DNA from 4 places in the Agrobacterium sp. rho-13.3 genome. Region 4 is predicted to be linked to each of the others. Evidence: riboswitches for the same ligand, from Rfam matches in the RefSeq annotation. Region 4 holds a riboswitch; each other region holds the start of a gene.

Region 1 (7,827 bases), 520 kb from region 4:
ACCCGGATCGGACGGGCGAGACAGCACCTCCGGCCCGCCGGTATTGACGGGACCGAAATCGGTGTCCTCTTCTGGCATCGCTTCGTTGGCCGGACTTGGGGCATCGAGACCCGGCAGAAGTTGCGATGGGTTCGCGGCCTTATCCTGCGACTGCGCGTGATGCGGCATCACCGCAAAAAGCAGAGCAAAAGCCGAAACGGACACACGAAGCAGAAAAGAGCGAGCGATCATCGCTTGTATCAACCGCCAAACCGTGGCGCTTTTTCGTCAAGCAATGCGTTTGCTTCCGCCACCGCCTGTGCAGGGCCTCCCGCATAGCCAAACACGGCCTGACGCAGCGCCACGAATTCCACGCCGGTTTCAGAAACAGCCAAGGCAGAGGCGATATCGGAGCCGCCCATAACGATGGCGGGGATTTCGATCATCGATGCCCACCATTCGCCAAGCGCGAGATTCTTGGAATGGGCTTCCGGTTTGATGTCACCTTCCAGCTTGCCGAAGAACATATAGTCCGGGTTGCTCTCGCCCTGCTCCAGCGCCTTATGGCGGTCATCGGCATTGCCGCCACCTACGATCAGCTTGGGTGCGAAGTTTTCCACAGCCTCGGCCAGCGCTTGCGCATTGCCGACAACATGCAGGCCATCTGCCTTGGAGCGGCTTGCAGCGCGGCTATCGCCAGCCACCAGCGCTGCGGCACCGGCTTCCTGCACGATGGGCACCAGAACCTCGGTCAACTTCTGGAAGGTCGCATCATCCAGTCCATATTGCGGAATGATGACGGAGGCGACATCGCCGCCCCGCAATGCATCTTCCAATGTCTTGGCCTGATTTGCAGCATCATCGTTTGCAGGAACGATCAGAACGAGGCGGCAGCGATCTTGGGGTGCACTCATCAGTTTATCCATTTTCCGCAGACAGGACGCTTCGCCCGCAATCTGCACTCGTTTTCATGTCCTCTTTCCGATAAACCGGACAGGCGAAAGGATCAACCGTCCATCCATGCTGCTCGATTTTCATTTCTTTCTCGTCGCCATCCCCGCAGTCATCCTCGTTGGCCTTTCAAAAGGCGGGCTGGGCGGCGCTTTGGCGCTGATGGGCGTGCCTCTGATGGCGCTGGCCGTGCCACCCGTGCAGGCCGCGGCAATCTTTCTGCCCATCCTCATCGTTATGGATTTGGTCGCGCTGTGGGCATGGCGTCACCATAACCACCGCGAGACGTTGCTGATCCTTCTACCGGGTGCGATGATCGGCATCGGCGTTGGCTGGGCCACGTCTGCGATGATTTCTCCTGACACGATGCGGCTGGTTCTGGCGGCTGTCACCATCATTTTCGTGCTGCAATACTTCTACGAGCGTTTTGTGCTAGGGCCTAAGGTGGCCGTTGCCGCCAAACCGCAAAACCGCGCAAAAGCAACGATCTGGGGCTCTTTTTCCGGTTATGCCAGCTTCGTGGCCCATGCCGGTGGCCCGCCTTTCCAGATTTACGCCATGCCGCTAAAGCTCGACCCGAAAAGCTACACCGGCCTCAGCGTGCGTTTCTTCGCCATCGTCAATGCGGTCAAGCTGGTGTCGTATTTTGCGCTGGAAGCTCTGGATACCACCAATCTGCTGGCAGCGTTTTCGCTGCTGCCGGTGGCCATCGTCTCCACCATGCTGGGCGCGCGGGTGGTGAAATATCTCAAGCCAGCCACTTTTTATCCGCTGATGTATTCGATGGTATTTCTCGCCGCCCTGAAATTGCTGTGGGATGCGCTTCGTTAAAACCGCGAAGTATCCAAATAAAAAGCTCTGATCGCGAGTGCGACCAGAGCCATAATTTTCAAGCCGTCCCGTAAACGCTAATGGCGCCGGGAAGCAGACATTTTGTCAATTAATGCCTTGTCGAGATTTTCAATCTCTGCATTTCATCCTTCAGGCGCAGTTTTTTGCGTTTCAAATCCACAATCTGCTGATCATCTGAGGAGGGGGAAGCAAGAACAGTTTCGAGCTCCTCCTCAAGAGCACCGTGTTTCTTTTCGAGCGATGCAATATGAGCCTGAATGGTCATGCGGCACGTCCTTCCTTGTTGAACCTACCTCCAGCGCTCCATCGCTGGAGTTTCAGGTTTACGACGGCAATGTGACATGGAACGGCGCGCTTGTCGAAGGCAGAATCAAGGCAATATCTGGGCAAAATGGTCATAAGGGAAACTTCCCGTTACCGCTATTTGGTGGTACAGGCACCAGGACAAACAGTAAAATTGCCGGATGGCGGTCCGGTTGTATCAAAATGGGGATAAAAGCATGCCCGATCAGGACCACGCGGACGTTAGGCTGGCACTGGCGCGATTGCGACAGGAGCATGAGGACTACGATGCCGCGATCAACGCGATGATCCAGACCAATTGCGAAGCCTTGCGCATTCAGCGCATGAAGAAGAAAAAGCTGGTCATCAAGGACAAGATGACCCAGATCGAAGACCAGATTATCCCCGACATCATTGCCTGATACGGAGAGACCGTTGAGCACAGAGACACCGCCCGTCGCCATCATCATGGGAAGCCAGTCCGACTGGGAAACCATGAAAAACGCCGCCGATACGCTGGATGCGCTGGATATAGAATATGAAGCGCGCATCATTTCCGCCCACCGCACACCGGAGCGGATGTTCAGCTTCGCGACCGGCGCGCGTGAGGAAGGCTTCAAAGTCATCATCGCCGGTGCCGGGGGTGCGGCCCACCTTCCGGGCATGACGGCGGCTTTAACACCGCTTCCGGTGTTCGGCGTTCCGGTTCAATCGAAAACCATGTCGGGACAGGATAGCCTTTATTCCATCGTGCAGATGCCAGCAGGCATTCCGGTTGGCACATTGGCGATAGGCAAGGCAGGCGCCATCAACGCCGCCCTTCTGGCGGCGGCCGTTCTTGCGCTTTACGACGAAGATCTGGCCGACCGGCTGGATGAATATCGCGCCCGCCAGACGGCAGCGATTGCCGAATACCCCATGGACACCCCGCAATGACATCGGGAAAGATTGGGAAATCTGGAACCATCGGCATAATAGGCGGTGGGCAGCTTGCCCGCATGTTGGCCATGGCAGCTGCGCGCCTCAACTTCCGCACCATCGTGCTGGAGCCACAGGCTGACTGTCCGGCAGCGCAGGTCTGCAACCGCCAGATCGTTGCCGCTTATGACGACGAAAAGGCGCTGGCCGAACTGGCAAGCGTCTGCGATGTCGTAACCTATGAATTTGAAAACGTGCCTGTGGTGGCCGCGCAAACACTGGCCGCCTCCGTTCCAGTCTACCCTCCCCCGCAGGCGCTGAGTGCCTCGCAGGATCGGTTGACGGAAAAGCGTTTCCTGAACGATTGCGGCATTCCAACTGCCGGGTTCCGACAGGTGGACGATCAGGCAGGGCTGGAAGCTGCGCTTGCCGAATTTGGCGGCAAGGGCGTGCTGAAAACACGCCGCATGGGGTATGACGGCAAGGGACAGCGGGTTTTCAAAGGTGGCGAAGACCTGACCGGCGCATTTGCAGCACTGGGCAATGTCGCGCTGATTCTGGAAAGCTTCGTGCCGTTCGAGCGTGAAATCTCGATCATTGCGGCGCGTTTTCAGGATGGCACTGTCACCTGCTACGACCCGGCAGAAAACGTGCATCTGGGCGGCATTCTGCATACATCCACCATTCCGGCGCAACTCTCCGACGCGGCGAAAACGGTGGCAGTGGAATCGGCAGAAAAACTTCTCGCCGCACTCAACTACGTGGGCGTCGTCGGCATCGAGTTCTTCGTGCTGCCGGACGGATCGCTGGTGGCCAACGAGATGGCACCGCGTGTGCACAATACCGGCCACTGGACGGAAGCCGCCTGCGTGATCTCACAGTTTGAGCAGCATATTCGTGCTGTCGCAGGGCTTGCCCATGGCAGCACGCAGCGCCATTCGGATTGTGTGATGACAAATTTGATCGGTGACGACATCAACGACGTGCCACAATGGCTGGCAAAAAAAGACTGCCTCGTGCATCTTTATGGCAAGACGGAAGCGCGTGCGGGCCGCAAGATGGGCCATGTTACGCAACTGATAAATGCCGGAAAGCCGGGTGTTTCCAGCCAAATTGATGGATAGCGTGTTGACAGGCAAAGACTGACAGGGTATTTGCCAGCCAACCGAAAAAAGCGCGCCCCTGTTGCGCGTTTTTGATTGTTTAGATACGCGTGGCAAGAAGCGTCACGCCAAACTGCGGACCAGAAAAATGAAGATCAAGAATTCGCTTAAAGCGCTTAAGGCTCGTCACCGCGATAACCGTCTGGTTCGCCGCAAGGGCCGCGTATACATCATCAACAAGATGAACCCACGCTTCAAGGCTCGTCAGGGCTGATCCGCGTGCGGGTCGTTCGTCTGTCAAAGACGGATCACATTGTTGATAGACTACAAAATTTGATTTCATAATTGGCGCAGGCGGATTATCCTAACCGCATGCGCCAATTCTGTTTTCACGCTCTTCTTATTGCATCGCTCGGCTCCGCTGCTTTCAGCACGCTGTCCGCCGCTCTCCTTGTCCCTGCACAGGCAGCCGATTCGGCAAGCCAGACAGCAGCACCGCAAGGCCTATCCGAAGATTCGGTCAGCAGCCTTTTTTCCAGTCTGAGAAAAGAGCGTGATTCCCAAAAAGCCCGCGTTCTGGCCAACGAGATTGTCGGCGAGTGGAACGATTCCGGCAGCGCCACCATCAACCTTCTGATGAAATGGTCTGAAGAAGCATCCGGAGAAAAGCGGAAAGCCGCCGCTTACGATTTCCTTGATCAAGCCATTCTGCTGAAACCGAACTACGCCCAAGCCTGGTATCGCCGCGCTTTGGTGCATTACGCCGATGGCGACACCCGCAAGGCCATGGCAGACCTGAACACGACCTTGGAAAAAGAACCACGCTTTTTTCCGGCACTGGCCAGCCTCGCCAACATCCTCGAAAGCGGCGAGCGCAATGAGTTGGCGCTGAAGGTTTGGGAGCAGTATCTGGCGCTCTACCCAGCAGACAAGGAAGCCCAGAAGGAAGCGGACGATATTTCCGAAAAGCTTGCCGGCACGCGGAGTTAGAACCACTGCGCGCTTCCGTCATCCCGGACTTGATCCGGATCCAGTGCGATCAAGTCCTTGATCGCAAAAGACTCTTTCGCGCCGCAGACGCGCGCCTGCTGGATTCCGGCTCAAGGCCGGAATGACGGAGGGTTCTTGTTGAACGTCCCAATCAATCACACAAAGACATAAACATATCTTTATGTAACTTGACGCCCACTCACCTTTGCGCCATTGTCCGGCCATCGTGGTTCTGTGGACACTACCATCCAGAGCTAAGAGGGAATGCGGTGAAGGTGTGTTTCACACCCATGCCGTAGCTGCCCCCGCAACTGTAAGCGGCGAGCTTTCATCCACAATGTCACTGGGCGACAACCCGGGAAGACGGATGACGGTGTTGACCCGTGAGCCAGGAGACCTGCCACGATAGATAACGTCCACGGGCGGGGTGTCCCGGTGTGCCGCTTTCTGCGAACGGCATACGTGTGCCGTTTCAAAAGCGTACGCCCATGCCTTGCCCACAACCTTCGGGGTAAGGAACATGACACTCACGACCGCAAATCTCGGCTTTCCGAGAATCGGAAAACACCGCGAACTGAAATTCGCGCTGGAAGCCTACTGGACTGGAAAATCGGACCAGGCCGCACTGCTGGATGTGGCACGCCAACTGCGCGCCAAGAACTGGCAGCTACAGGCACGAAAGGGTCTGGACATCATTCCCTCCAATGATTTCAGCCTCTACGACCACGTTCTCGACACCGCCACGATGGTGGGTGCAATCCCCGCTGGCTATCACTGGCACGGCGGTAAGGTGGACTTGGACACCTATTTCGCTATGGCACGTGGTGCCACCGGCCAAGCGCACAGTGCCTGCGGGCATAACCATGGTGGCGAAGGCGTTGCGGCGCTGGAAATGACCAAATGGTTTGACACGAATTACCATTATCTCGTGCCGGAACTTCATGCGGCACAACAGTTTGTTCTCACTGAAAACAGACCACTTGCCGCGTTTCTGGAAGCAAGGGAACTCGGCATTCACACCCGTCCGGTGTTGCTGGGGCCGATCACCTTCCTCAAACTCTCCAAGACCACGGATGGCAGCGATGCCTTTGATCTGCTAGGCCGCTTGCTGCCGGTTTATGCCAGGATTTTGCAGGAGCTTTCCGACGCTAGCTGCGATTGGGTGCAGATCGACGAGCCCTGCCTTGCGCTTGATCTTTCCGACGGTGAGCGCGAGTTGGTGAAGTCCAGCTACGCAACGCTGTTTCAGGCGGCCCCTGAACTGAACGTGATGCTGGCCACCTATTTCGGTCCGTTGGGTGAAAACCTCAAAACAGCACTCGGCCTACCCGTCAGCGGTCTGCACATCGACGTGACACGCGGCAAGGAAGAGTGGAAGACGATTGCGGAGATTATTCCAGCACGGTTGACGCTGTCTCTGGGCATCATCGATGGACGCAATGTTTGGCGTGCCGATCTGGCAGACCTTGCCCGGGCGATCAGCGATATCAATGCTGAGCGCCCGGAGCTGCACATCCAGATCGCACCATCCTGCTCGCTTTTGCATGTGCCGATTGATGCGGAACTGGAAACCGATCTGGACGATGAGCTTCGCTCTTGGCTGTCTTTCGCTACGCAAAAGCTGGAAGAAATCTCCACGCTGCGTGACCTCGTTGATGGCAAAGTAGGCGCCATTGATCGCTTGCTGGAGAATACACGGCACCACTCGCCCCGCGTGAATGATCCCGCTGTGGCTAAGCGTCTCGGAGAACTGGTGGGCGTAACCCATAACCGCAAATCCGGCTTTGCAGAACGACAGGCCGTTCAGGAACAGCGTTTCCAACTGCCGCTGTTTCCGACAACGACCATCGGTTCCTTTCCGCAAACGCCGGAAGTGCGCAAGGCACGCTCTGCCCATGGCAAGGGTGCTTTGAGTGACAACCAATATCGCACGTTTCTGGAAAAAGAGACGGCTAACGCCATTCGCTGGCAGGAGGATATCGGACTTGATGTGCTGGTTCACGGCGAGTTCGAGCGCAATGACATGGTGCAATATTTCGGCGAACAGCTTTCCGGCTTCGCCTTCACCAAACACGCATGGGTGCAGAGCTATGGCTCGCGTTATGTGCGCCCGCCGATCATTTACGGCGATGTTTCGCGCCCGCAGTCGATGACAGTTAGCTGGTGGCAATTCGCGCAGGCGCAGACCGATAAGCCGATGAAGGGCATGTTGACCGGGCCGGTCACGATCCTCAACTGGTCGTTCGTGCGCGATGACCTGCCGCGTGAAACCGTGTGCCGCCAAATCGCGCTTGCCATTCGCGACGAAGTGATCGATCTCGAAAAGGCCGGTGCGGGCATGATCCAGATCGATGAGGCCGCCCTTCGGGAAGGACTGCCGCTGCGCAAGGCCGACTGGCAATATTACCTCGACTGGGCAGTCGAATCCTTCCGCATTTGCGCAAGCGATGTGGCCGACGAGACCCAGATTCACACCCATATGTGCTATTCCGAGTTCAACGACATCATGGATGCCATCACCGCCATGGATGCGGACGTGATTTCCATCGAAACATCCCGTTCGAAAATGGAATTGCTGGATGTGTTCAAGGACCAGGCCTACCCGAATGAAATCGGCCCCGGCGTTTACGACATCCACTCTCCGCGCGTGCCGGATATTTCCGAAATGCAAAACCTACTCCATCTCGCCCGCCAGCGTCTGAATGGTCGGCAATTGTGGGTGAACCCGGATTGCGGCCTGAAAACCCGCAAA
Region 2 (7,827 bases), 300 kb from region 4:
TAACCGATCAGCGGGTTGAGTGCTGTTGCAAGGCCAAGCGATTCTTCAAGCCTGCGGGCCATGATCTCGATATTGGCGGTAATGCCATCGACGCAGCGATCGGCAAGGGTGCGGCAGGCCGCGCTGAGTTGCGAGATGCTGTCCGACAGTGCTTTCACGATGATCGGCTCGAAGGCGTTGAGCTGAAGCTGTCCGCCTTCTGCGGCCATGGTGATGGTGATGTCGTTGCCGATGACGGCGAAGGCGACCTGATTGACCACTTCTGGAATGACAGGATTGATCTTGCCCGGCATGATGCTGGACCCGGCCTGCACCGCTGGCAGGTTAATCTCGCCAATGCCCGCGCGCGGACCGGAAGACAACAGCCGCAGGTCGTTACAGGTTTTGGACAGCTTGACGGCGACACGCTTGAGGACACCGGAAAGGTGCACGAATGCGCCGGGGTCTTGCGTGGCTTCGATGAGGTCGGCGGCGGTGACGAGCGGACGACCTGTGAGTTGCACGAGGTGCGCGCAGGCAACCTCCGCATAGCCAGCGGGCGCATTCAGGCGGGTGCCGATGGCGGTGGCGCCAAGATTGATTTCATGCAGCAATGCGGCGGATTCGATCAGGCGTGAGCGGTCCTCGCCCAGCATGATGGCAAAGGTGCGGAATTCCTGACCTAATGTCATGGGCACGGCATCCTGCAACTGTGTGCGGCCCACTTTCAGAATACCGTCGAACTCGGTTGCCTTGCGGGCGAACGCCTCCTGCAAAACCAGCATCGAGGCTGCAAGATCATCGATGGATTCGATCAACGCGACATTGATGGCGGTAGGGTAGGCGTCATTGGTGGATTGGCTGAGATTGACGTGGTCGTTGGGGTGCAGGTGCGCGTAATCACCTTTGGTATGGCCGAGAATTTCAAGGGCGCGGTTGGCGATAACCTCGTTGGCATTCATATTGGTGGAGGTTCCGGCACCACCTTGAATAACGTCCACAATGAACTGGTCGTGCAATGCGCCATCCCGAATTTCACGGCAGGCCTGAACGATGGCGTCCAGCCGCTGAGTGTCCAGCAAGCCGAGTTCATGGTTGGCCTTGGCGGCAGCTTCTTTCACGAATGCCAGCCCGCGAATAAGATAGGGATAACGGCCAATCGTCGTGCCTGTAATCTGGAAATTTTCGGCGGCGCGGGCAGTGTGCACACCCCAATAGACATCTGCCGGTACTTCCTTTTCACCCAAAAGATCGTGTTCTTTCCGCATCGACACCAGACTATCCTCCACTTGATTTACGTTTATATCTGTAAGGCTGCTTGACAGATTATGATCTATGTACGCCGAGTGTTGGAGGGCGTCAACGGGCCAACAGAGGGTTGACGCCGCAATTGAAGGCCAGTATTTGATCGGAAAATCTGTCTTACAACATGACAGGAAAAATCCTCTCATGTTGGTTTTATGAGGATGAAAGTCGCCGATTCCAGAGTGATGAATAGGGAGCCGGTTGGCGCGTGAGGAGCTCTGAGGGAGGGGCGATGTCAGTCAATAATCTAAACACACCAAATCATGGACGTCCGGTGGAGGTTCAGGAAGAACTTGGATACCACAAGGCGCTTAAACCACGCCAAATCCAGATGATTGCCATCGGCGGTGCTATCGGCACCGGGCTATTTCTGGGTGCAGGTGGCCGTTTGGCCGCGGCCGGACCGGCGTTGATTTTTGTTTATGCCCTGTGCGGCTTCTTCGCATTTCTGGTGCTGCGTGCACTGGGCGAACTTATCATGCACAGGCCCAGTTCCGGTTCGTTCGTGTCTTATGCCCGTGAATTTTACGGGGAGAAAATGGCCTTTGCCGTGGGCTGGATGTACTGGCTGAACTGGGCCATGACATCGGTTGCCGATGTGACCGCCGTTGCGATCTACATGAATTTCTTCAAGCAATATGTTTCGTGGTTGCAAGGCATCGACCAATGGGTCTTTGCGCTCAGCGCGCTTGTCATCGTGCTGGCCATGAACATGCTGTCCGTGAAAGTGTTTGGAGAACTGGAATTCTGGTTCAGTCTCATCAAGGTCATCGCACTTGCGACATTCCTTGTCGTCGGTATCTACTTCGTCATCTTCGGCACGCCGATTGAAGGCCATGCCACAGGTTTCAGCCTGATTACCGATAATGGCGGTTTCTTCCCGAATGGCATATTGCCCGCCTTTATCATCATTCAGGGGGTGCTTTTTGCCTATGCCTCGATCGAGCTGATCGGCACGACGGCGGGTGAAACGGAAGATCCGCGCAAGGTCATTCCCCGTGCCATCCGCACCGTTGTCGTTCGTCTGGTGGTGTTTTATGTCGGTTCGGTTCTGCTTCTGACGCTGCTTCTGCCCTACACGGCCTATAAGGCTGGCGAGAGCCCGTTCGTGACATTCTTCGGTTCGATTGGTATTCAGGGTGCGGATATCATCATGAACCTCGTGGTGCTGACGGCGGTTCTGTCCTCGCTCAATGCGGGGCTCTATTCGACCGGCCGCATTCTGCATTCCATGGCCATTTCCGGTTCTGCACCGGCGGCGTTGGCCAAGATGAACAAGGCGGGCGTGCCTTACGGCGGCATTGCCGTTACCGCCGTCGTGACGGTGATCGGCGTCATTCTCAATGCCATCGTTCCCGCTGCCGCGTTCGAAATTGCCCTTAATGTTGCGGCACTTGGCATCATTTGCGCATGGGGCGTCATCGTGTTATGCCAGCTCAAGCTGTGGCACCTGTCGCGGCGGGGGGAAATGAAGCGTCCTGATTTCAGAATGATCGGCGCGCCGTATACCGGCATACTGACGCTCATCTTTCTCTTCGGCGTATTGGTGCTGATGGCGCTGGATTATCCGGCTGGAACATGGACGGTCGGTTCTCTCGTCATCATTGTGCCGGCTCTTGTCGCGGGGTGGTATCTGTTGCGGAATCGCATTCACGAACTGGCGAAAGCCAACGCATTGAGCAACGCTGGCGCGACTGCGCACCGGGGTCAGAATTGAGTATTATGGAATCGAAAAAGCTGGTGGCTGTTCTAGCCACCGGCGGCACCATCGCCAGCAAACGTGATGAAAGCGGCGCTGCCAAACCGTCCCTGACGGGCGAAAGCCTGCTTTGCGGTATTTCCACTGACAATGTGGCGGTAAAGCCGGTTGAGTTGATGGCGAAGGATTCGTCCAGCCTCACCATATCCGATATGCAGGACATCAGCGATGCGGTGGGCAAAGAGCTTGCCGACCCGACCATTTCCGGCGTCGTCATTCTGCATGGAACGGATGCGATGGAAGAAAGCGCCCTGCTGGTTCATCTCCAGCACGCGCTGACCAAGCCTGTTATTTTTACTGGCGCACAGTTTACGGCAGATCATCCGGAGTCCGATGGTCCGGGCAATCTCGCGGCCGCCATTGCGGCGGCGGCTAATGCTGCCAATAGCCACAAGGGCGTTCTTCTCTGTTTCGGCGGCAAGCTGTTGCCTGCGTGGGGGCTTTACAAACGCTCTGCGGATGAGCGCGATGCGTTCGATCTTTCCGGTCAGGTCGATTGTCCCGATAGCCCTGGCTTTTCGCAAAACGTCAGCAACCTTCGGGTGGATATCGTTGCTATTTATCCCGGTTGCGATGCCACACATATCGATGCCAGCTTGAAAGCGGGCGCAAACGGTATCGTGCTGGCCGCACTTGGCTCCGGCAATGCCAATCCGCGGATCGTCGAGGGGGTTAAGCGTTGCACGGAAAACAACGTGCCGGTCGTCGTTTCCAGCCGCGTGCCTGTTGGCGGGCTGGTTGCCGGTTATGGCGGCGGTGGCGGTGGTCATGACATGGGTGCCGTTGGCGCAGTCCATTCGCGCACGCTGCGTGCCGGACAGGCCAGGATACTGCTTGCGGCGCTTATTGCGTCTTCGAAAAATCGCGAAGATATCAAAAACGCCTTCAACGATTTCCACAAAATGGCGAAAACGTGATTTTTTCGGGAACCTTTATGGCCTGATAGTGTTTCCCCGGCTGAAAACCACCGGGGGCTTTTCATGGCAGTGACATCAACTGCGGTTATCCTGACGCTTATTGGACTGGCAATTTTTGGCTTCGGCTCTCAGCTCGTCATGCTGGGCGGAAGCTTTTATTATGCATTGGCAGGGATCGCATTTGTGGTCACCGCTGTTCTTCTTTTTCAGAGAAACAAAGCGGCATTGCATTTTTATGCCGCTTTCGTGCTTGCAACGCTCATCTGGGCATTGTGGGAAGTCGGTTTCGACTGGTGGCAACTTGGACCGCGCGGCGGTTTCATTATCCTGATTGGCATGTGGCTTTTGATGCCATGGATCAGAAAGCCACTTGGTTTCACCAGCCCAACTGGCATTTCTTACGGCGCCAATGCCGTGCCGTTGCTGACAGCGGTTCTGGTCTCCGTCGGCGCTGCGGCCTTTGCGATGACGCAAGACCCGCATGATCTGCAAGGCGATCTTTCAAGCGAAATTGTTTCCGCATCTCCCTCTTACGGAAATGACGTGCCGGATGGTGAATGGCATCAATATGGGCGCACATCCTACGGCCAGCGCTATTCGCCGCTGACGCAGATCAATGCGGACAATGTGGGTCAGCTGAAAGAGGCTTGGCGCTACCGCACCGGCGATGTGAAACTGCCCAATGATGTGGGCGAAACGACCTATCAGGTGACGCCCTTAAAAGTCGGCAACTCGCTTTATCTCTGCACCCCGCACAATTGGGCCATTGCCGTTGATGCCGCGACCGGCAAGGAAAAGTGGAAATATGATGCCAACTCCGGCATGAACCCGGACCGCCAGCATCAGACCTGCCGTGGTGTGACCTATTACGCCGATGCCGCCGCACAGGCTGGTTCACTCTGCGCTGAGCGTGTGTACCTGCCGACATCCGACGCGCGTTTAATAGCGCTGGATGCGGCAACCGGACAGGTCTGCACATCCTTTGCAGACCAAGGCACTCTGCACCTCGAAACCGGCATGAAATACAATCCTGCGGGCTATTATTACTCCACATCGCCGCCTGCCATTGCCGGCAACAAGATCATCATCGGTGGTGCCGTCAACGACAACTACTCGACGCAGGAGCAGTCTGGTGTCATCCGTGCATTTGACGTCAATTCGGGTGCTTTGATCTGGAACTGGGATTCGGGAAACCCGACGCAGACCCAACCGCTTGCATCGGGTCAGACCTATACGACCAACTCCCCCAACAGCTGGTCGGTGTTCAGCGTCGATGAGGCGCTTGGGCTGGTCTATATTCCGCTTGGAAATCAGGTTCCCGACCAACTCGGCATGGGCCGCAGCGAAAATGTCGAGAAATATTCATCATCCATCGTCGCCCTGGACATAAACACCGGGCAGGATCGTTGGGTGCGCCAGACCGTGCATCATGATCTGTGGGATATGGATGTTCCCGCTCAGCCAGTGTTGCTGGACATTACCAAAAAGGATGGCCAGACGGTTCCCGCTCTCGTCGGCCCCACCAAGCAGGGCGACATTTATGTTCTGGACCGGCGCAGCGGCGAACCGCTCCTCGCCGTGACGGAAGAACCGGCCCCGGGCGGTGCGATCCCCGAGGATTTTTCTGCACCCACCCAGCCCACCTCGGCACTGTCGTTCAAGCCTGATCCGCTGGTGGAAAAGAACATGTGGGGCGTCTCCATGTTCGACCAACTGGCGTGCCGCATCCGGTTTCACCAGTTGAATTATAAGGGACGTTACACACCTCCGTCCTTGAACGGATCGCTGATCTATCCCGGCAATTTCGGCACATTCAACTGGGGCAGTGTCGCGGTTGATCCTGAGCGTCAGGTGATGTTCGGTATGCCGACCTATCTCGCCTTTACTTCACAGCTCGTGCCGCGTGACCAGATTCCACCGAGAGGACAGGATGAAAAGGGCAGTGAGCAGGGCCTGAACCGCAATGATGGTGCGCCTTACGGTGTCCTCATGGGTCCGTTTCTGGGTCCGCTCGGCGTTCCCTGCCAGGCCCCGCCTTGGGGTTACGTTGCAGGGGCCGATCTGCGCACCGGTGATGTGGCCTACAAGCACAAAAACGGCACTGTCTATGACATGACGCCGCTGCCGCTGCCCTTCAAGGTTGGTGTGCCTGGCATTGGTGGCCCGATGATTACCAAGGGTGGCGTGGCGTTCCTCGGTGCGGCTGTTGACAATTACGTGCGTGCCTACAATCTGACATCCGGCAAACAGCTCTGGGAAGCCCGCCTTCCGGCGGGCGGGCAGGCGACGCCGATGACCTATGCAATGGATGACGGCAAACAATATGTTGTCATCGTTGCGGGTGGACACGGCTCGGTTGGCACCAAAGCTGGCGATTATGTGATCGCCTACACGCTGCCCTGATTTTCATCCACATAAACTGACATTCGAGGCCGGGAAGGGCAACCTTTCCGGCCTCGGTGTAAGAAGATACTGATTTGTTTGGGATTTTTGTTGGCAGTACGCCTTGCTATGAATATGTAATAACATTACAAGATGGATGCTTGACGGGAGGTTTGGAATAGGTCTATCTGCTTGCGACGGTTTCGAGCGAGTGATCGTGAGGAATAATAGGGAATGCGGTGCGAACCTTTTTGGGTTCAATGCCGTGGCTGCCCCCGCAACTGTAGACGGATTGTCTAACCCACTGGCGCTTTGAAAAGCGTCAAGCCACTGCGGATCGATGTCGCGGGAAGGCGGGTGAAAACGAAAATCCGTGAGCCAGGAGACCTGCCGTTGAAAGTTCATTCCAATGTCACGGGCGGGGATGCCCGGAGCAGGAGACGTCATGATTGTATCTCGCGCCGCAACGCGCCTTATTCCATCTGCAAATATCCCGTTTCGGATCGTTTCAGACCATGCCTTTTTGGAGTGAGCCTCCACACATGTGCAAATAAGGCTTTTCCTGTGGAGAGGCCGCTGACGATTTCGGGGACCAATCGGAAATGACATTCAATTTCAGACACACGATCTGCGCTGCGACTTTTGCGGTTGCTGCATTCGGTACTGCCATGCCACCCGCCTATGCGGCCGAGACAAAATATCCCTTGATGCTCAACAATTGCGGTCGTGATGTAACCTTCACTCATGCGCCGCTGCGCACCGTATCCATCGGCCAGAGCACCACGGAAATTCTTTATTTGCTGGGTCTCGCGGACAAGGTCGTCGGCACGGCGGTGTGGATCGGCCCGGTCATCAAGGGTTATGAAGAAGCCAATGCCAAGGTTGAGCGTCTGGCCGATAATGATCCGAGCTTCGAAAGTGTTCTGGCCAAGAAGCCTGATCTCGTCACGGCGCAGTTCCAGTGGCATGTCGGCCCTGAAGGTATCGTCGCCAAGCCGCAGCAGTTCGAAGAATTGAAAATCCCCGTCTACACATCACCTGCCGATTGCGTCGGTAAAGACAACAGTGCCGGTGGAGACGGCGTGCGCCATTCCGTGTTCACGATGGATCTGATCTATCAGGAAGTCACCGAACTGGCGCAGATCTTCAACGTTCAGGACAAGGGCGAAAAGCTGGTTGCCGATCTGAAGGCGCGTGAAGACGCGGCGCGCAAGAAAATCGCCTCTGCGGAGGGCAAGCTTTCTGCGGTGTTCTGGTTCTCCAGCGCAGAGTTGGATATCGACCCTTATGTTGCAGGCAAGAACGGCGCACCCGGGTACATCATGTCCGCGCTCGGCATCAAGAATGTCATCGACAGCGAAGAGGAATGGCCAACGGTTGGCTGGGAAACCATTGCCAAATCCGAACCCGCCATCATCGTTGCCGGTAAAATGGATCGCCGCCGCTTTCCTGCCGATGACGCTGCCGTGAAGCAGAAGTTCTTGA
Region 3 (7,827 bases), 900 kb from region 4:
ATGGCTGGCAAAACAGGCCGAAGGCCTTTTCGATTTCTTCCAATACCGCGCCATCAATCCCAAGGGTGGCTTTTTTGATCTGAACCGTCAGGGCGAACCACTTGTCCCGGACAATCCGGTGCGTGGCATTCACGCATCCGCGCGCATGGTGCATTGCTTCTCCATCGGCCATTTGCTGGGTCGCCCCGGCTGCGGTGATATCATTGACCACGGCATGACTTATCTGTGGAACAACCACCGCGATGGCGAGCATGGCGGTTATTTCTGGCAGGTGGATGAAAACGGCCCGGTGGATGCCACCAAGCAGGGTTACGGCCACGCCTTCGTGCTGCTGGCCGCGTCTTCCGCCAAGGCGGTTGGTCATCCGCTGGCTGATAAAATGCTGGCCGACATTACCGAAATTCTCGAAACGAAATTCTGGGAAGACCAGCACGGCGCCATCAACGAGGAATTTTACCGCGATTGGTCGCCGATTGAAAATTACCGCGGCCAGAATTCCAACATGCATCTGACCGAAGCCCTGATGGCTGCGTTTGAAGTGACCGGCGACAAGACCTATCTGACCAAGGCCGAACGCATCGCCGACCTCGTCATCCGCCGCTCTGCCGGGGCTTTGGACTTCCGCGTCCCGGAACATTTCGATGAGAACTGGGTGCTGGACAAGGAGTATCGCGGCAACGAAATGTTCCGCCCGTCCGGCTCCACCCCCGGCCACTGGCTGGAATGGTCACGCCTTGTCCTTCAGCTTTGGTTGCTGGGCGAGCGCAAACACGACTGGATGCCGCTGGCGGCGAAAGCACTGTTCGTACAATCCATGTCGCTGGGCTGGGACCGCGAAAAGGGCGGCTTTTTCTACACGCTGGATTGGGACAATGTGCCGACCAAGACGGAAAAGCTCTGGTGGCCTATGTGCGAAGCTGCCGGTGCAGCGCATTTCCTGAACGAACACCTGCCTGCCGACGAATTCTACGAAGACAGCTATCGCCGCATCTGGAGCACGATTGCCAACAGCTTCCTCGACCACCAGCATGGTGGCTGGCATGAGGAACTGACGGAAACGCTCTCTCCGGCCAACACGCTGTTTCCCGGCAAGGGCGATATCTACCACGCGCTACAAGCTTGCCTCATTCCGCTGTTTCCGGCGGATGGCAGCTTGACGAAGGTGATTGCGGAAAAGGGTGGCCGGTTTTGAGGCTGACACGGATGGAACGCTTTCAGTTCTTTCCGTTATGCCGGGCTTGACCCGGCATCCAGCAGCCGTGCGTCTGCGCGGCGGGAAAAGAGTCGTCTTGCGCCGCAGACGCGGCGCAGGCTGGATCCCGGATCAAGTCCGGGATGACGGCGTAAAAAGTCAGCCCTTCTTAAAAACCCAACGTCTCTTCGAAATCATCCCAGGACTGGTACATTTCATAGCGTCCGACACCGCGGATCGGCACGTGGCCGTAATAGGGTGAAAGCTGGAACTCGGCGGCCTGCTCAGTCTTTTTCGCAACAGCACCGACATAGATCGCAGACGCGAGCCCTGTGCGGTTGGCGCCGTGTTCGCAATGGATGAGGAGCGGCTTTGGTGCGTCCCTCATGATCTGCGCCAGTTGCTCGGCGCGCTCCTGGGAAAGAACCTTGCTGGAACTGAGCGGAAAGTCGATGAGCTTTATATTGCTCTCGTCCGTGGCATTTTTCTCATCGTGATACCAACCGCCCTGATCTTCATCACGAAGATTGAGGATGGTCTTGATGCCGAATTGCTCCGCGTATTTCTTCACGTCTTTGCCGCTGGGCTGCGCGGAACGATAAAGTTCGCCGGGCAAAACCTCGTGGAAATTTCCGGTCAACTGGTTGATGCCCATGTGGGCGCCGACCGATGCGGGCAAAGCGATGAGGCAAAGAATGCCGATTTTCAACACACGCGATACAGAAACCAAAACGCAGACCTTTTGAGCAGTTCAACATCGCTCAAATGGCATCGCATACCATCACATACAACATCTGCAAGGTTGCATCCCTGTCTCAATGGGTGGATTTGTCTGATGCGAGGTCGGGAGAAAAGCGCTGTGTTCCAGCCCATATTAGCAGATTTTTCGGTGTAGAAATTTCTCTTCAAAAAACTGTGAGGTCCAGCTTTTGGACCCTATTCGAACTCTGCCGAGTTGACGGTGACGCGCCATTCCAGATTGGCGGGATCGACATTTTCATTGTTGCGCAGCCGGAACGGACGGCAGGCGGCGTAACTCTCGTGCGGCTCCAGCCGTCGTTCGCTGACCTGATAGGGATCGAACGAGACGGAAGCCCGGAACGCGGCTTCGAACCCTTCCAGCGTGTAGGTCAGCCGGTTGACGGCGACGTTGTTGGTGTTTTGAAACGTGACGCGAATGGGAGCATTGGCTTCGGTGCAGGACGGATCAAAGGACGCTGTGGCGATGATGGCTTCCAGCCGCTCTCCAGAGCGCAGCCAGTCAAACACGACCCAAGCCGCCATGGAGGACCAGACCAAGGCAAGGCCGATGACAATCAGCTTCAAGTGTTTTGGATATGTCATGAGAAAAACCAGCAAAATTGCTGTCAGTACGACGCCAACAATCATGCCGTCGCCTCGGTCGTGCAGATACCCGTATTATGCGTCAATCAGTGCCTCCCAGCAGAGCGTCGAACCAAAGTCACAAATGGACGTCAGCGTGTCTTAATCTACCGCTCTATCATACGCAGACTGTAGGTCCGCACACCACCAAGTCAAGGCAGGCGCACCATCACTTACCCGTTAAGCGCGCACGGCGCTTAACGAATTTGTGTGCAGGTCGTTACCGCCAAACCGCAAAACACGTTTGCGCGACATGCATTAGAAATCCCAATCGTCATCCTCGGTCGCAACAGCCTTGCCGATGACATAGGACGAGCCGGAGCCGGAGAAGAAGTCGTGGTTTTCGTCGGCGTTGGGAGACAGCGCCGAGAGGATGGCCGGGTTGACCTTGCAGGCGTCTGCCGGGAAAAGGGCTTCGTAACCGAGGTTCATCAGCGCCTTGTTGGCATTATAGTGCAGGAATTTCTTGACGTCTTCGGTCAGGCCGACGCCGTCATACAGCGCTTCGGTGTACTTGGCTTCGTTGTCGTAAAGTTCCAGCAACAGATCGAAGGCGAAGTCCTTGATTTCCTGCTTTCGGGCATCGCTCACATGCTCCAGCGCGCGCTGGAACTTGTAGCCGATGTAATATCCGTGCACCGCTTCATCGCGAATGATGAGGCGGATGAGGTCTGCGGTGTTGGTCAGCCGGGCGCGGCTGGACCAGAACATTGGCAAATAGAAGCCGGAATAGAACAGGAAGCTTTCCAGAAAGACGCTGGCGACTTTCATTTTCAGCGGATCGCCACTGTCATATTCGCGCATGATGAGCGCGGATTTGCGTTGCAGGAACTCGTTTTCCTCAGACCAGCGATAGGCGTCGTCCACATCTGGCGTCGAGCACAGGGTGGAGAAAATCGAGGAATAAGAGCGGGCGTGAACAGCCTCCATGAAGGAGATGTTGGACAGCACCGCCTCCTCATGCTGGGTTGCCGCATCCGCCATCAACCTGATCGCGCCGACACCGTTCTGAATGGTGTCAAGCAAGGTCAGACCGGTGAAAACGCGGATGGTCAGCTGCTGCTCTTCCGGCTTCAACGTGGCCCATGACTGGATATCGTTGGACAGAGGCACCTTTTCCGGCAGCCAGAAATTGGAGGTCAGACGGTTCCAGACCTCCAGGTCCTTGTCGTCTTCCATGCGGTTCCAGTTGATGGCGCGAACACTGTTGACCGGCTTGATTTGCATATTCATTTTTTTGTTCTCATCATCACAGTGTGCAGGAAACGCAGCCCTGCACTTCCGTGCCGGACAAAGCCATCTGGCGAAGACGAATGTAATAAATCGTCTTGATGCCCTTTTTCCACGCATAGATCTGGGCGCGGTTGATATCGCGGGTCGTGGCGGTATCGCGGAAGAACAGTGTCAGCGACAGACCCTGATCCACATGCTGCGTGGCCGCCGCATAGGTATCGATGATCTTTTCCGGCCCGATTTCATAGGCATCCTGATAATATTCGAGATTATCATTGCTGAGATAGGCGGCGGGATAATAGACGCGGCCGATCTTGCCCTCTTTACGGATTTCGATTTTCGAAACAATGGGATGGATCGAAGAAGTCGAGTGATTGATATAGGAAATCGAACCCGTTGGCGGCACGGCCTGAAGGTTCTGGTTATATAGACCCCCTTCCATCACCGCCTGTTTCAACGCGCTCCAGTCTTCCTGCGTCGGAATGGAGATGCCAGCCTTTTCGAACAATTCCGCCACACGCGCTGTCGCCGGCTTCCACTCCTGCGTCACATATTTTTCGAAATATTCGCCGGACGCATATTTGGAGTTCTCAAAGCCCTTGAAGCTCTGCCCACGCTCCACAGCCAGCCGGTTCGACGCACGAATGGCGTGATAGGCAACCGTGTAGAAGTAGATGTTGGTGAAATCGATGCCTTCTTCCGAGCCGTAATAAATCCGCTCGCGGGCCAGATAGCCGTGCAGGTTCATCTGGCCAAGCCCAATGGCGTGGCTGTCGTCATTGCCCTTTTCCACCGATGGAACGGAGGAAATGTGGCTCATGTCGGACACGGCGGTCAGCGCGCGGATGGAGGTTTCGATGGTCTTGCCGAAATCCTGCGAATCCATGGTGGAGGCGATGTTCAGCGAACCCAGATTGCAGGAAATATCCTTGCCCATCTGGTCATAGGACAGGTCTTCATTGTAGGTGCTGGCTTCGCTGACCTGCAAGATTTCCGAGCAAAGGTTGCTCATGGAAATACGTCCGGCAATCGGGTTGGCCCGGTTTACCGTATCTTCGAACATGATGTAGGGATAACCGCTTTCGAACTGGATTTCGGCAATCACCTGGAAGAAGTCACGCGCCTTGATCTTCTTCTTGTGAATGCGGCTGTCCGCCACCATTTCGCGGTACTTTTCCGTCACCGAAATTTCCGTGAAGGGCACGCCGTAAACACGCTCGATATCGTAAGGCGAAAAGAGGTACATATCCTCATTGTTCTTCGCTAGCTCGAACGTAATGTCGGGAATGACGACGCCTAAAGACAGCGTCTTGATACGGATTTTTTCATCCGCATTTTCGCGCTTGGTATCCAGAAAACGCATGATATCGGGATGATGAGCGTTAAGATAAACAGCCCCTGCCCCCTGTCGCGCACCCAGCTGGTTGGCGTAGGAAAACGAATCTTCCAGCAGCTTCATGACCGGAATAATGCCCGAAGACTGGTTTTCGATCTGCTTGATCGGCGCACCGGCCTCACGAATATTGGTGAGAGACAGCGCCACACCGCCGCCGCGCTTGGAAAGCTGCAAGGCAGAATTGATGCCACGCGAGATGGATTCCATGTTGTCTTCAACGCGCAGCAGGAAGCACGACACGAGTTCGCCGCGCTGCTTTTTTCCGGCATTGAGGAAGGTCGGCGTCGCGGGCTGGAAACGGCCTGCGATGATCTCATCCACCAGATCCCGCGCCAGTTGCTCATTGCCCTGCGCCAGCGCGAACGCCACCATGCAGATGCGGTCTTCATACCGCTCCAGATAGCGTTTTCCATCAAAGGTCTTCAGCGTGTAGCTGGTGTAATATTTGAAGGCACCGAGGAAGGTCGGGAAGCGAAACTTCTTCGCATAGGCGTAATCGAACAGATCGCGCACGAAGTTGAAGGAATATTGATCCAGCACCTGCTGTTCGTAATATCCTTCGCTGACCAGATAATCGAGCTTTTCCCGCAGGTTGTGAAAGAACACCGTGTTCTGGTTCACATGCTGCAAGAAGTATTGCCGCGCCGCCATGCGGTCCTTTTCGAACTGGATATGTCCCTGCTCGTCATAGAGGTTCAGCATGGCGTTCAGCGCGTGGTAATCCACCGTCGCGTCGGCGGGGCTCACCTGCCGCTCGTTGACGGAACTGCGGGTGGAAGCATTGGTCTTTGCTCCCTCGTCCTTTGCGGTGGTGGTGGTCAGCGTATCCAAAATCGTTCCAGTCCATGTTTGACGTTGGCGACATCATCGGGCGTGCCTAAAAGCTCGAAGCGATAAAGAAACGGCACCGCGCATTTGCGCGACACGATATCCCCCGCCGAGGCATAGCCCGCGCCGAAATTCGTATTGCCCGCGGCGATGACGCCGCGAATGAGGTTGCGATTGGCAACGTGGTTGAGAAACTGGATGACCGGCTTGGGTACGGCACCCTTCATTCCCCCGCCACCATATGTGGGCGTAATCAGCACGTAAGGCTTATCGACTTCGGGTGCGGCTTCATCCGCCGACAAGGGCAGACGCAAGGCCCGCACGCCCAGTTTTTCAACAAAGCGATGGGTGGTTTCAGACCGGCTGGAATAATAAACGATCAGACCCATCAGACCCATCACATCCTCAAATCACGAAGCGAGAGCGCCAATCATATCCGGGCGGAAACCGGCCCAATGCCGCTCTCCGGCGATGACGACCGGAACCTGACGATACCCCAGACCCTGAACCAGCGCATAGGCATCTTCGTCGGCAGAAACGTCCACGATGTTGTAGGTGATGCCCTGTCGGTCCATCGCGCGGGTGGTGGCTGTGCATTGGACGCAGGCTGGTTTGCTGTAAACGGTAATGGTCATAATGTCCTCGTGGGAGTGGGCAAGCGATGGCGACCGCGCACCGCGTGATGCGCGTTGATGGACGTGGAATGAATGCGAAGCTGGATGCGTCACCCGCCCGAAGAGGTGGCGACGCTATCCTTCATGCTCAAAAGTTTCCGCACTGCTGACGCAAGGCGGCACAACATTCAGGCGGGCGTATACCACTCTCGGGGCAAGGTACTGAAACTGGACAACAAACTGGACATGGATTTACCCCGAAGTAGCTCATGCAGGACATTCGGGAACACGGTATGTTCGGCCCCTATGCCGCAACAAACCCTTCAACTCCCGGACACCCCGCCCGTTAATGTAACTGCTCTAGGCAGGTCTCCTGGCTCACGGGTCAAAACCTCCGCCCCGCCTTCCCGGATCAACATGACCCAGTGACATAGTGGAACAGACACTCGCCGCTTACAGTTGCGGGGGCAGCTACGGCATTGAAGCGCTCATCATGAGCGCCAACGCACCGTATTCCCGTCTTAGCCTCACAAGCCTTGCGACTCGAAGGAACCTAGAACACTACATATAGTAGACGAGGTTAATTTCCCGTCAACACTTATTACAATTCAAACGAAAACATCTGTGGGAAAGTGTGGCGACACCAAGGCGTGAAACGGACAGCCCCGGAAAACAATGACTTATCGCTTCCGCCTGCACCAAGCTGTGAAATGCGCAGCATTTTAAAGCGAGAGCAATTCCTTCAGCGATGCCGTGATCAGCGCATGATCCTCGACATCGGGCAGTCCACTGACGGCCACGGAGCCGATCAGCGTTCCGCCCCGCAATGCGAGAGGAAAGCCGCCGCCGCTTGCGACGAAGCTGCTCACCGGCAGTCCGAACTTGACGTTGAAGTCATATCCCTTTGCTTCCGCCTCGAGCCGAACCCGCAATGAACTGCGGTGGAAGCGATGAACCACGGCGCATTTGCGGCTGGTCCAGCCAAAATTATCGATGGTTGCGCCCGGAAGAAGACTTGCGAAAACGACATCTGCGCCATGCCTGACTTCGATGGCGACTGGCAGTTTCAAAGACGCCGCTTTTTCCCTGAGATGGCTGCCCAATCCCCAGGCAAAATCATAGTCGAATCGGTCAAGTTTAAGGGCATCTTCTTCAGCTCTTAAAGCGTCCAACGTCGGTGT
Region 4 (7,827 bases):
GTGGCGTGAGCCTCTTCGAGACTGAACATATTGACGACCTCTGACCGCGAGTACACGGCCATGACCAAAATTACCGATCTGCGCGTTTTCGACCTGCGTTTTCCCACATCCCAAAGCCTTGATGGCTCGGATGCGATGAACCCGGACCCGGATTATTCGGCGGCTTACGTTATTCTCGATACCGATGAGGCGGGGCTGAAAGGACACGGCCTGACGTTCACCATCGGTCGCGGCAATGACATTTGCTGCATGGCCATCAAGGCGATGCGGCATCTAGTGGTGGGCACGGAGCTGTCCACCGTTTTGGAAAACCCCGGCCAATACTGGCGGCATTTGACCAGCGACAGCCAATTGCGCTGGATTGGCCCGGATAAGGGTGCGATGCATCTTGCCACCGGTGCCGTGGTCAATGCTGTCTGGGATTTGCTGGCCAAAAAGGCGGGCAAGCCGGTCTGGCAGATGGTTGCCGAGATGAGCCCGGAGGACATCGCCGATATTGTCGATTATCGTTATTTGACCGATGTACTGACGCGCAATGAAGCACTGGCGATTTTGAAAAAAGCCGAAATTGGCAAGACAGAACGTCTCGAAATTCTGAAGAGGGACGGTTACGCTTGCTACACGACATCGGCTGGTTGGTTGGGGTATGACGACGATAAGCTACGCCGCTTATGCCAAGAGGCCATCGATGCCGGTTTCAACCATGTAAAAATGAAGGTTGGTCGTGATCTGGAAGACGATATTCGCCGTCTGACGATTGCCCGCGAGGTGATCGGTCCCGACCGCTACCTGATGATCGACGCCAATCAGGTCTGGGAGGTGGATCAAGCAATCGAGTGGGTGAACAAACTCGCTTTCGCCAAACCGTTTTTCATCGAAGAGCCGACCAGCCCGGACGACATCGCAGGCCATCGCAAAATCCGTAACGCCATTGGTTCGGTCAAGGTGGCCACCGGCGAAATGTGCCAGAACCGCATCATGTTCAAGCAGTTCATTGCCGAAGGCGCGATTGACGTCGTGCAGATCGATTCATGCCGCATGGGTGGTTTGAATGAGGTTCTGGCCGTGCTGCTGATCGCCGCGAAATATAACCTGCCTGTCTGGCCACATGCGGGCGGCGTAGGTCTCTGCGAATATGTGCAGCATCTGTCGATGATCGACTATCTGGTCGTTTCAGGCACCAAGGAAGGCCGCGTGATCGAATATGTCGATCATCTGCACGAGCATTTTATCGAACCCTGCGACATTCGCGATGCGGCCTATATGCCGCCGAAGCTGGCGGGATTTTCGATCGAAATGAAGCCGGCGTCGATCGAGGCCTATACGTTTAAGGGGTGAGTGGAACACTGCTCTTACTCATCCCTGTGCTTGTCACAGGGATCCATTCGCATGCGTCTGTGCGACAGAAGAGCCTTTAGCCCAAAGACTTGGGCTGGCTAGATTCCTGTGACAAGCACAGGAATGAGGGAAATTTGGAGTGAGTGATCCGCTAAAACTCTGACACCGCCACACCCAGCCTGATCCACTCCGCGTCGTTTGCGGGCAAGCCAAACCTTATGTCGTTTGGTCTTTCATCAAAAATGCGTGTGAGAATGCCGTGTTGTGCAAGGTGATTGAACAGGCTTGCCGCTCGCTTATCCCGGACAAGCGTAAACAGAGACGTGCCACCAGCAACAGAAAGCCCGGCATTTCTCAGCAGATTGTTCATTTGCTCCGACTCATCCTTTATCCGGAGTCGCATCTCGTCACCCCAAGCCTTGTCCGCCAGCGCTTGCGTTGCGATGTGCAGAGCTGGACCTGACACGGCCCATGGCCCGAGGCGGGATTCGAGGTCTGTGGCGATATCTGGATGCGCCAGCGCGAAGCCGAGACGGATGCCGGCCATGCCGTAAAATTTTCCGAATGAACGCAGGACGACGAGGCCGCCCACGGCGGTTGCGTCTGCGAGGCTGGTCGCATAGCCGGTTTCTATGAAGGCTTCGTCTACGATGAGTAGACCGCCCTTTTGGCGTATGGTGTCGGCTAGAGACAGCAATGTGTTGCGATCCGTTACCCGGCCATCGGGGTTGTTGGGGTTGATGACGATGGCGTAATCATATTCCGAAAGTTCAGCGACATTCGCCACTTCGGTGACGGGCAGTCCCACCATGCGGGCGGTGCGGGCGTGTTCAGCATAGGCGGGGGACAGCACACCGCAGCGTTTTGCACCGCGTTGAACGGCGAGTTGGGCAAGCAACGGCATCAACATTTGCGTGCCGGGCGATGCTGCGATGAGGGCGGCGGATGGTGCGCCAAAGGTGGTCGCGGCGATGGCTTTCAGCGTTTCCACGGCGTCTGGTTCCGGCAGTCGGGCGAAGACGCTGGCGGGAATGGGCGAATGCGGGTAGGAGTGCGGATTGATCCCGGTGGAAAGATCGATCCAGGGTTCGGGGGCTTGCGGAAAAAGCAGACGCGCCCGACCCAGATTGCCGCCATGGCGGATCGCCGGTTGCGCTTTTTCTGGTACCCTATCGCCCATGTTCTTCGCTCTCGCTTTCCTGTCACTGCTGATCGAACGCCTTGTCGGTTATCCCAACTGGCTGTTTCGGCGCATCGGCCACCCCGTGACCTGGATTGGTTCGCTTATCGCCCTGCTTGACAGAAAATGGAACCGGGAGGGCGATTCATTTTCACGCCGCAAGGTTTTGGGTGTGGTGGCATTGGTGGTTTTCCTTGGTGTGACTGCGCTGTTGGCGTGGGTTTTGCAATCCATTCTGTTGGCTTTGCCTTTGGGCCTGCTGATCGTTGCGGTACTGGGCGCATCGCTTCCGGCGCAAAAAAGTCTGGAGCAGCATGTCGAGGCAGTCGCGCTGGCTTTGGAGCGTGACGGCATTGAAGGAGGACGAAGGGCGGTGTCGATGATCGTCGGACGTGATCCTCAAAGACTGGACGAGGCTGCGGTGTGCCGGGCGGCGATTGAAAGTCTGGCGGAGAATTTTTCCGATGGCATCGTCGCGCCATCGCTGTGGCTCGGGCTTCTGGGGCTGGCCGGTGGTGCGGGTTACAAGGCGACCAACACGGCAGACAGCATGATTGGCCATCGTTCTGCGCGCCACGAGGCTTTCGGCTGGGCTTCGGCGCGGCTGGATGATCTGGTCAATTTGCCAGCCTCCCGGCTCACCGGCTTGCTGTTCATCACGGCTGCGTTGTTTGTAAGAGGCGCTTCCCCACGAAACGGTTTTCGCGCGATTTTTCGCGATGCCCGCCATCACCGTTCGCCCAATGCGGGTTGGCCGGAGGCGGCAATGGCAGGGGCGCTGGGATTTGCGCTGGCCGGTCCACGCTCTTACGGCGGGCAGATGATCGAAGCGCGGTTTATGGGCGAAGGCGGACGGCGGGATTTGAACGCCGCTGATATTCGCCAAGCACTGAAATTGGCGCGGATTGCAGATGCGATGCTGATTGGGCTTTTTGGGGTCCTTGTGTTGATTATCGCGCTATAGACAATAGCGCGGCGAGATCGAGATGGCGCTCCATATGGGCGGCCAAACGATCCAGGATGGTATCGACCTGCGCTTCATAATTCAGTTCTGAGCTTTCGCCACCCAACCGCTCCAACCAAGCGCTGCGCTGGTGGTCATCTGCAAACAGGCCGTGAACATAGGTGCCGAAAACGCGGCCTTCCATAGAGATTGCCCCTTCTGTCTGGTTGCCGATGGTGGAAAACGGGCGGTCGGTATCCACGCCCTCGGTCACGCCAACATGCATTTCATAGCCGGAGAAGGATATTCCGTCGAAACTTTGGCCCGTGACGGAAACCAGCCGTTTATCGCCAGTCAGGACGGTCTCGACATTCAGCAAGCCCAGTCCTTCGACCGTTTGAGGTGTCCCCTCGATACCCTCCGGGTCGGCTACGGTTTTGCCGAGCATCTGATAACCGCCGCAGAGGCCGAGAACGTGTCCACCACGTCGCAGATGCGCTTTGATGTCGGTGTCAAAACCGGCATTTTTCAAGGTAGTTAGGTCAGCGATGGTGGATTTGGAGCCACAGAGCAAAACCAGTGAGCAATCACCCGGAATGGCCTGACCGGGGCGGACGCGCAAGAGCTCCACGTCTGGTTCTGCCTCTAACGGGTCGAGGTCATCGAAGTTGGAAATATGCGGCAGGATGAGCACGGCGATGCGGATTTTTGCGCCGGGTTTGCGTTGACCTGGCGCTGTCAGACCAAGTGCATCTTCGGCGGGCAAGCTGATAGCATCGGCAAAATGTGGCAGAAGGCCGATCGGGTTCCAGCCGGTTTTTTTTTGGATGATCCGCATACCCTCATCAAACAAGGCCGGATCACCACGAAAGCGGTTGACGATAAAGCCTTTTATCATCGCCGCATCATCCGGTTCCAGAACCGTTTTTGTGCCGACAAGGCTGGCAATGACGCCGCCGCGATCGATATCGCCGATGAGGATGACGGGTGCGTTGGCCGCACGGGCAAAGCCCATATTGGCGATGTCATTGGCGCGGAGATTGACCTCTGACGCGCTGCCTGCGCCCTCCACGAGCACCAAGTCGGCGCTGGCTTTGAGCTGCTCGAAACTTTCCAGCACCCGCGGCATCAGCCCCGCTTTCATATGCTGATAATCCGCCGCCTTGGCATTGCCGGTGACCTTGCCCTGCACCACCACCTGCGCACCGGTTTCGCTTTGCGGTTTCAGCAGCACCGGGTTCATATGCACGGAAAGCGGCACGCCAGCGGCGCGGGCCTGCAAGGCCTGCGCCCTACCGATTTCCCCGCCATCTGCGGTGACGGCGGCGTTGTTGGACATGTTCTGTGGCTTAAAGGGCATGACGGAGAAGCCGCGAAGGGTGAAAGCGCGAGCCAGCCCCGCCACCATCAACGACTTGCCGACATCCGAGCCGGTTCCCTGAAACATCAAAACACGCGCTGTCATGGATTAGAACTCTATGCCGGACTGCGCTTTGACGCCCGCTTTGAAGTGATGTTTCACCAGCGTCATTTCCGTCACCATATCAGCGGCGTCGATAAGCGGTTGTTTAGCATTGCGTCCAGTGACGATGACATGCAAATTCGGGCGGCGGTTTTGCAGGGTCTCAACGACTTCTTCCAAGGGAAGATAATCATAACGTAGCGCGATATTCAGTTCGTCGAGAACAACCAGACCGATGGATTCATCGGCCATCAGGACCTTGGCTTCTTCCCATGCTTTGGTGGCCGCTGCGACATCGCGTTTCAAGTCTTGTGTGTCCCACGTGAAACCTTCGCCCATGGTACGCCATTCGATTTTATCGCTGAAAAGGGTCAGCGCCTGCTGTTCGCCGGTGGACCATGCGCCCTTGATGAACTGCACGATGCCGACGCGCCTGCCGGTGCCGAGCATGCGCAGCGCCAGCCCGAAGGCGGCGGTGGATTTGCCTTTGCCGGGGCCGGTATTGACCATCAGCAGACCTTTTTCGACGGTCTTCTCGGAGACTTCAGCGTCTTGCACGGCCTTGCGGTTGACCATTTTGGCACGGTGGCGTTCGGCTTCGCTATCGCTGATCTCGCGTGTCATGGTGTCTCATTCCTTCCCGGCGCATGCTTTTCAAGACGGCGACTATAGCCAAATCGCCCCGCACGGCAATGACGGGCGGCATTGACACAAAAGCACCGCAGGGCATAAGGGTTAAGGACTGACGGTCTTTTTCCGGCAACGGGAAAAGCTAAGAGGGAACACGGTTCAGTCTTTTACTTTGACCAATCCGTGGCTGCCCCCGCAACTGTAAGCGGTGAGCCTGCACTGTGAAGCCACTGGACAATTTGTCCGGGAAGGTGGTGCAAGGCGTTCTTCACACCGCGAGCCAGGAGACCTGCCGTTTCAGGAAAAACGTCTGCCGGGCGGGGTGCTCCGGTCAGCCGGTCTTATCGAATGGCGGATCGCGCATTTGTGCGTGGCGTTTTTCGATATCCGCACCCCGAAGATTTGCAGGCGCGGAAAGCGAACCCTTGGATATTACAGCGACATCGTCTGGCATCAGTGAAAAAGCGCAAGACAAAACGGCTTCTGGCGTTGTCGTTTTCGTCTGCCGCAGCTGTCGGGATGAGGCGGAGCCGAATGCCGAGCCGCGCCCCGGCGCGCTGCTAGCCGAAACCGCTATTCAGCTTGGCAAGGCAGAGGGCATCGATGTGCGCAGCGTTAATTGCCTTGCCAATTGCAAGCGCGGCCTCAGCGCCACGATGCGCAGCGCCGATGGCTGGTCCTATGTGTTTGGCGGGCTGACCGCGGACCATGCGGACGATCTTTTAACCGGCGCGCGCCTTCTGGCCGCCGCACCGGATGGCCTGATGCCCTGGCGTGGCCGGCCTGACATTTTAAAGCGTGGCATGGTTGCCCGCATTCCCCCTTTGCATTTTACCGAGGAGACATCATGACCACGCTCAACCGCGTTCCCTGCACCATCATCACCGGATTTCTGGGCGCTGGCAAAACCACGCTGCTGCGCGGCCTTCTGGAAAAGCTTGAGGGCAAGCGGCTTGCCATCATCGTCAACGAGTTTGGCGATGTCGGCATCGATGGCGATATTCTCAAAGGTTGCGGCATTGAAAGCTGCCCGGAAGAAAACATCGTGGAGCTGGCCAATGGCTGCATTTGCTGCACGGTGGCGGATGATTTCCAGCCCGCTATCGAACAGATTCTGAGCCGTGAGCCACGTGTCGAGCATATTCTGATCGAAACATCGGGCCTCGCTCTGCCGAAGCCGCTGGTGCAGGCGTTCCAATGGCCAGCGATCAAAAGTCGCGTGACGGTGGATGCCGTTGTGGCCGTTGCCGATGGTGTGGCACTGGCCGAAGGCTTGGTGTCGCATGATCTGGAAGCACTTGCCGCCCAGCGTCAGAATGACGAGGCACTGGATCACGATGATCCGGTTGAAGAAGTGTTCGAAGACCAGATTGCCTGCGCCGACCTGATCGTTCTGACCAAGGGTGACCTGCTGGATGCGGCCGGGCTGGAGCGTGCCAAGGCGCATATCAACGCCCATCTTCCAAAGGCGGCGAAAATCATCGTGGCATCCAACGGGGTCATCGATCCTGCCGTTTTGATCGGCCTTGGCCTTGCGGTGGAAGAGGATATCGACAACCGCAATACGCATCATGATGAGGAAGAAGACCACGATCACGATGAGTTCGACAGCTTTGTGGTGGAGCTGGATGCTGTGACCGACGCCGATGCGCTGGCGGTGCGAATTTCTGAGGCGGCAGCGTCTGAAAACGTGCTGCGCATCAAGGGTTTTGTTGAGGTCTCTGCCAAGCCAATGCGTTTACAGGTGCAGGCGGTCGGTTCGCGGGTCAATCATTATTTCGACCGCCCTTGGGCTGCCGGTGAAGTGCGCCGCAGCCGTCTGGTGGTGATCGGTGAAAAGGGCATCAACCGCGAAAAAATCGAGCGGATGCTGGCTGCCTGATCCATGCACATTCTCGCCACCACATCGTCGTCGCTGGACGACCTGATAGAGCCGGTTGATCTCAACCAGCCACGGGCAGATGTGGTGGTGCTGTCTTTTTCGGCCAGTGATCTGGCCGGTCTGGAGCGGGGGTGGTCGAAAAGCGGCGGTTTGGTTTCGCTGGTGTCTGCCAATCTCTCAGAGCTTCGCCACCCGATGTCGGTCGATCTGTGGATCGAAAAGACGGCGGAACATGCCAAGCTGATCCTTATCCGGATTCTAGGTGGGGCTGATCGCTGGCGTTACGGCGTGGATCAGCTTTCCAGACTGGCGCGGGCGCGCGGTATCAAGCTGGTGCTCTTGCCCGGTGAATGCAGCGAGCGCGACGAAAAACTGGAGGCGGCATCCACGGT

The links. A riboswitch is a leader RNA that binds a small molecule or an ion and turns the genes downstream of it on or off. The one in region 4 is predicted to bind cobalamin.
Region 1: another riboswitch for cobalamin. It lies ahead of metE (5-methyltetrahydropteroyltriglutamate--homocysteine S-methyltransferase); the one in region 4 lies ahead of RMR16_RS13105 (DUF1636 family protein).
Region 2: another riboswitch for cobalamin. It lies ahead of RMR16_RS11830 (ABC transporter substrate-binding protein); the one in region 4 lies ahead of RMR16_RS13105 (DUF1636 family protein).
Region 3: another riboswitch for cobalamin. It lies ahead of nrdH (glutaredoxin-like protein NrdH); the one in region 4 lies ahead of RMR16_RS13105 (DUF1636 family protein).

The regions. Positions count from the first base shown of each region.
Region 1 is NZ_CP192774.1:2,173,638-2,181,464, forward strand. It holds gene RMR16_RS10820 (tetratricopeptide repeat protein) at 1-231, opposite strand, end outside; gene RMR16_RS10825 (thiamine phosphate synthase) at 240-893, opposite strand; gene RMR16_RS10830 (sulfite exporter TauE/SafE family protein) at 1,000-1,761, shown strand; gene RMR16_RS10835 (YdcH family protein) at 1,871-2,047, opposite strand; gene RMR16_RS10840 (YdcH family protein) at 2,283-2,486, shown strand; gene purE (5-(carboxyamino)imidazole ribonucleotide mutase) at 2,533-3,000, shown strand; gene RMR16_RS10850 (5-(carboxyamino)imidazole ribonucleotide synthase) at 2,997-4,106, shown strand; gene ykgO (type B 50S ribosomal protein L36) at 4,234-4,359, shown strand; gene RMR16_RS10860 (hypothetical protein) at 4,458-5,075, shown strand; cobalamin riboswitch at 5,286-5,494, shown strand; gene metE (5-methyltetrahydropteroyltriglutamate--homocysteine S-methyltransferase) at 5,596-7,827, shown strand, end outside.
Region 2 is NZ_CP192774.1:2,396,535-2,404,361, reverse strand. It holds gene RMR16_RS11850 (aspartate ammonia-lyase) at 1-1,247, opposite strand, end outside; gene RMR16_RS11845 (amino acid permease) at 1,517-3,001, shown strand; gene RMR16_RS11840 (asparaginase) at 3,007-3,960, shown strand; gene RMR16_RS11835 (glucose/quinate/shikimate family membrane-bound PQQ-dependent dehydrogenase) at 4,024-6,363, shown strand; cobalamin riboswitch at 6,524-6,751, shown strand; partial or broken gene RMR16_RS11830 (ABC transporter substrate-binding protein) at 7,026-7,827, shown strand, end outside.
Region 3 is NZ_CP192774.1:1,797,808-1,805,634, forward strand. It holds gene RMR16_RS09000 (AGE family epimerase/isomerase) at 1-1,192, shown strand, start outside; gene RMR16_RS09005 (dual specificity protein phosphatase family protein) at 1,362-1,922, opposite strand; gene RMR16_RS09010 (hypothetical protein) at 2,129-2,536, opposite strand; gene nrdF (class 1b ribonucleoside-diphosphate reductase subunit beta) at 2,834-3,808, opposite strand; gene nrdE (class 1b ribonucleoside-diphosphate reductase subunit alpha) at 3,825-5,906, opposite strand; gene nrdI (class Ib ribonucleoside-diphosphate reductase assembly flavoprotein NrdI) at 6,023-6,421, opposite strand; gene nrdH (glutaredoxin-like protein NrdH) at 6,443-6,667, opposite strand; cobalamin riboswitch at 6,993-7,218, opposite strand; gene RMR16_RS09035 (heme-degrading domain-containing protein) at 7,369-7,827, opposite strand, start outside.
Region 4 is NZ_CP192774.1:2,697,140-2,704,966, reverse strand. It holds gene RMR16_RS13135 (zinc-binding alcohol dehydrogenase family protein) at 1-9, shown strand, start outside; gene RMR16_RS13130 (L-fuconate dehydratase) at 61-1,338, shown strand; gene cobD (threonine-phosphate decarboxylase CobD) at 1,490-2,518, opposite strand; gene cbiB (adenosylcobinamide-phosphate synthase CbiB) at 2,517-3,482, shown strand; gene RMR16_RS13115 (cobyric acid synthase) at 3,469-4,926, opposite strand; gene cobO (cob(I)yrinic acid a,c-diamide adenosyltransferase) at 4,930-5,547, opposite strand; cobalamin riboswitch at 5,653-5,864, shown strand; gene RMR16_RS13105 (DUF1636 family protein) at 5,979-6,404, shown strand; gene cobW (cobalamin biosynthesis protein CobW) at 6,398-7,435, shown strand; gene cobN (cobaltochelatase subunit CobN) at 7,439-7,827, shown strand, end outside.